Regions from separate parts of the Sporosarcina koreensis genome, predicted to be linked through region 1. Evidence: predicted binding sites of a transcription regulator. Region 1 holds the regulator's gene; the other holds the start of a gene.
The links. The regulator Rex, encoded in region 1, represses fermentation and respiration genes when NADH is low (regulators of the CRP and FNR family bind a similar motif). The targets are predictions, from matches to a motif close to TTGTGAAATATTTCACAA.
Positions count from the first base shown of each region.

Region 2: a site for Rex is predicted at 1,056-1,073, ahead of cydD (thiol reductant ABC exporter subunit CydD). Genes of this name have one in related genera too.

Region 1 covers NZ_JBHSNP010000010.1:5,093-7,499, reverse strand. Annotated here, with positions in the region: gene ACFPTP_RS05180 (YIP1 family protein) at 1-8, opposite strand, end outside; gene tatC (twin-arginine translocase subunit TatC) at 135-929, opposite strand; gene ACFPTP_RS05170 (twin-arginine translocase TatA/TatE family subunit) at 947-1,141, opposite strand; gene ACFPTP_RS05165 (redox-sensing transcriptional repressor Rex) at 1,207-1,860, opposite strand; gene ACFPTP_RS05160 (ABC-F family ATP-binding cassette domain-containing protein) at 1,986-2,407, shown strand, end outside.
Region 2 covers NZ_JBHSNP010000026.1:53,746-56,152, reverse strand. Annotated here, with positions in the region: gene cydD (thiol reductant ABC exporter subunit CydD) at 1-1,024, opposite strand, end outside; gene ACFPTP_RS11880 (alpha/beta fold hydrolase) at 1,401-2,117, shown strand; gene ACFPTP_RS11875 (Type 1 glutamine amidotransferase-like domain-containing protein) at 2,185-2,407, shown strand, end outside.

The DNA of each region.
Region 1 (2,407 bases):
GGATTCATGTGTATTCCCCCTTTACGTATTATGTATATGTCAGTCCCACTCTTCCTATCATACTGGAATCATTTTGGAATTTCATTACAAAATAAAAAAATCCCGCCTCTATCACCCGGGAGGCGGGATTCATTTTATTTTTCCAAATTCCCCATCACTTCGTCAATTTGACGCTGTTGTTCAGCCTTTATTTCTTCAAGCTTCCGTTTTTCCTCTGCCTTTAGGAACTTCCGATACCCGACGCGGCAAATGACGATGCTGATTTCATAAAGTATGAACAACGGCACAGTCACCAACAAGTGTGACATTATATCAGGCGGCGTAATGAATGCCGCGATGACAAACAGCGTGAAATAGGCGTATTTCCTAATTTTCACCAGCTTCGCAGGATCCAATATACCGAGCCTAGATAGGAATAAAAGGACGATTGGCAGCTGGAATACAATTCCGAACGGGATCAGGATTTGGAACAGGAACGTGAAATACTGGTTTATGCCTACCGTCTGCGTAATCCCTAATTCCGCAGACAAATCCTTCATGAAGTTCATGACGAACGGCACGAGGACGAAATAGGAAAACGCAATCCCCACGAGCAGCAACATAAACGCGAAAGGGATATAGCTCAACGTCACCTTCCGCTCCGTCTCATGAAGCCCCGGCGAGATGAACGACCAGAACTGGTACATGATGATCGGTGAAATGAGGACAATTGCCAAAAAGATAATGACCTTCAAGTACAACGCAATCGGATCGACGACATTGAATGCGTGGAATTCCTCATACCCCGCCTCGGATTGTAAAAACTTGATGATCGGCTTCGCGATGAAAAAGCTGCCGATTACCGCAATAACAAAGAAAACGACGATTACCATCAGTCGTTTTCTAATTTCATCTATATGTTCAATGACTGTTAAATTTTTTTCTTTCATCGGACAGACATCCTTACTTATTGCACATCATTTTTCTTGTCTTCCACTTTTTTCACTGGTTCATCATCATCGGATGCAAGGCCTTTTGTCGCGTTTTTGAACTCACGCAATGAAGATCCAAATGCCTTTCCGATTTCCGGCAACTTCTTCGGTCCAAAAATGAGCAATGCAATGACTGCGATTATAAGTAAACTTCCAATACCTGGAGCCATTTCGGACACCTCCTTCGTATGTATTCCATTTTACATGAAAACAGCTTGTATTACTATTGAACAGTTCATTCTATTTGTGAATGTTTTTCGTCATTTTTTATGAAATAAATCAACGTCTGCAACTCCACCGACAAATCGATCGTGTGGATACGCATCCAGTCGGGCGCTGTCAGACGGACGGGTGTGAAATTAAGAATCCCTTTCACGCCGATATCGACCATCCGATCCGCAATCTCTTGCGCCGCCCTCGTCGGAACCGTCAAGATGACAAGATTAATGCCCAGCTCCTTGATCTTTTCCTCCATCATATCCGGATGGAAAACCGGGATATTGCTGATCATCTTCCCTTCCCTTGGCGCTTTCGGATCGAACGCGACGACGATTCTCGTATTATGGTTCTTCTGGAAATTATACTTTAAAAATGCGTTCCCTAAACTCCCGACGCCGATCAATGCTACATCCGTCTCTTCATCCTGGTCGAGCGCCCTGCGGAAGAAAAGAAGGAGATCATTCACATCATATCCGTAGCCTTTCCGTCCGAGTGCCCCAAAATGGGAGAAGTCGCGGCGTATCGTGGCGGCATCTATTTTCATCGCCTCGCTCAACTCGCTGGAAGAGACGCGCCTCTTGCCTGCGTTCGCGAAGTTTTGTAGGAATCTATAATATAACGGAAGACGTTTTGACGTCGCCTGTGGAATCCTCTGAGTCGTTCCAGTCATCTCTTACCTCCTGTACGTGCAATAAGCCTTTTTTTATCGTACTCTAGATGCTTGCTGATGTAAAGCCGACCATTGCACCAACAAGCCCATTCGATTAAACTTAAAGTGGAATAGAGGTGTGCTGAATGATCGTGTTACAAGTGAACGGAATAACGAAATCCTTTTCAGGAACTGACATATTGAAAAATGTCCGCCTCGAAGTGCAGCACCGGGATCGGGTTGCGCTCGTCGGACGAAATGGCGCGGGCAAATCGACATTACTCAAAATCATAGCCGGAGAGATGACCGCCGATTCCGGCGACTTGATCATGCCGAAAGGTGTACAAATCGGCTATCTCGAACAGCACGCGGGCATTGATTCCCCACTGACGGTCTGGGAGGAGATGCTGACCGTTTTTGGCCCGCTGCTTGAAATGGAAAAAAGGCTGCGCGGTCTCGAAGCGCAAATGGCGGAGCCATCCGTTTATGAAAATCCGCAAGAATACGAGCGGGTCATGAAGGATTATGATGCGCTTCAAATCGATTTCAAGGATTCGGGCGGCTATCA
Region 2 (2,407 bases), on a different contig from region 1:
TAAAGTGTGCGGAAACGAGTTTGATTTCTGGCGGTGCATCCGTATTCAAATCTTCTTTTCCAAAAGTAACTGGTTTTGCTATGTCTGCCAGTTCGTTTTCCAGCTTTTGAGCAGCCCCCATACTTTCACGCCCACTGTGAAACGCACTGCCCAGCTCTTTTAGCTTTGCGAAAAACTCTGGCGCAAGAATGAGCATGAGGAAGCCTGTAAAAAAGGAAAGATCCTGAAAAACGATCATCCGAATCGCAATTTCTAACGCGATTAACCCCATGCTCAGCATTGAAATAAATTCAAGTACTAGCGAATTCACAAAAGCCGTTTTCAGTACTACCATTGTCGCATCCCGAAAATCAAGACTGCTTCTTTCAATGATTTCCTTTTGCTGCTTCGATCGACCGAGCAGTTTTAGCGTCGTCAAGCCCTGTAGTGTGTCAAGGAATTTCCCCGAAAACGCCGCCATTTTATCTACCTGCTCTAACGATTTATCTTTCGTCCGAATGCCAATCAACACCATGAACAAAGGGATAAATGGCGCAGTAACCAGTATGATGACACCGGTTGCAGCATGCTCTATAAAAATAAAAATTAAGATCATAATTGGAATAATACTTGACTGAACGACTTGCGGAATATAACTGCTAAAATAACGATCAGTTTCATCAACCGTATCCATCATGACACTCACTTTTTCACCGGATTGTCCTTCCAGCGATGCTTGCATCGGACTGGTTGAGAATTTATGCAATAAGGATTTACGAAGATAACCTTTTGCTGTAGTTGCCATCTTAATCCCACTTCTGCCACTAAAATAAGTAAATAGGATACGTGCAAAAAGAGCGATGATCAGCCATAGCAAATAGGGGGCAACTTGATAAAAGGAATTCCCCTGCAAAAAAACACGATCGACAATCGTGACAAATAAATAGCCCTGTGCAATGATTGCGACACCAGACAAGATTGCCGAAAGAACAATAATAGCAAGCTTCCCCTTCTGCTCTTTTACCAATTCCATAAGCCCTACCATTAAATAATGACCTCCAATAGAAACACACATCTTGTGAATTCCTTCACATAAAGTATAGAGGACATTGACTCCCGAAGTAAAATTATTGCTATATAGTTAACATAATTGTCATTTTCTATTTAGATTAAAACGACATTAGCAGATCTCAAACTTTTAAACGCCATATCACCTTTATAATTTGCTCATTCTAGCGCATCCTCGAAAACAAAAAAATGTAATAAGGATAGCAACAATAGCAAAAAGGCAGGAGTTTTAAATAGTAAGATAGAAATACTTTAATAGGAATACTTGACCCAAATGGAGACTAGCCTTTGTTCAACACAAGGAAGTGGCACATCATGCTGAATTTCAACTAAATTACAAAGGAGAAATGTTCATGAACAAGAAAAATTCAAATGCAGCACCGATCATTTTGGTGCCCGGTTTTTGGCTCGGCGCATGGGCGTGGGATGATGTTACAGAAGTCCTTCGGTCCAATGGTTACAATGTCCGGCCTTTGACGCTACCCGGTCTCGAATCAAATGATACCGATCGGTCTTCTATTAAACTGTCCGACCATGTTGACGCGATATGTGATGCTGTGGAATCAGCTGGGGAGCCTGTCGTGCTCGCTGTTCACAGTGCAACCGGTGCCACAGGATACGCTGTGAGTGACCGCATGCCTGAGCGGATTGCGGCTATGGTTTATGTTGACAGCTTCCCCGAAAAGGATGCGATGAATCCAGAGTTTGATGGTGTCGAGATGCCGTTACCTTCATGGGAGGAACTTGACGAGGCCGACATTAGCGGGATGAGCGATGAACATCGTACCCTCCTAGAGCAACGAGCGGTTCCCGAACCGGGTGGTGCAGTGCGCGATGCGCCTGTATTGGTCAACGATAGGCGACTCGATGTACCAAGCACCGTTATTTGCACGGCACATACGTCTGATAAGATTAAATCTTTTGTCGAAAAAGGTTGGATGAGCGGTCTTGAAGAGTTGCATAATGTTACCTACATTGATCTACCGACACACCACTGGCCAATGTGGTCGCGCCCGAGGGAGCTTGCTTCCATTATAGGTGAAGTTGCACGGCGCACAACCGAAGATTGAGAGTTTTAGAATACAGAATGAATACGCAGGGAGTTAATGTTATTTTCACTTTGCTACGGGGGTACTTATGAAAACACACTATTATTTAGGTTGGTTTAACAAATGTTTTCCGAGAAATTTGGAAGTGGCGCTACAAGAGGATATAACAGATAGAAAATCGCTTGTAATGATTAGCTCGAATCCATTTTTTTATGAAGATGATGGTGCTACTGAACGATCATGGCTTGACCAGGCCGACATTATGTTTGATGAATATCATTTAATTAATTATCACGTACAGAAGGAAGATG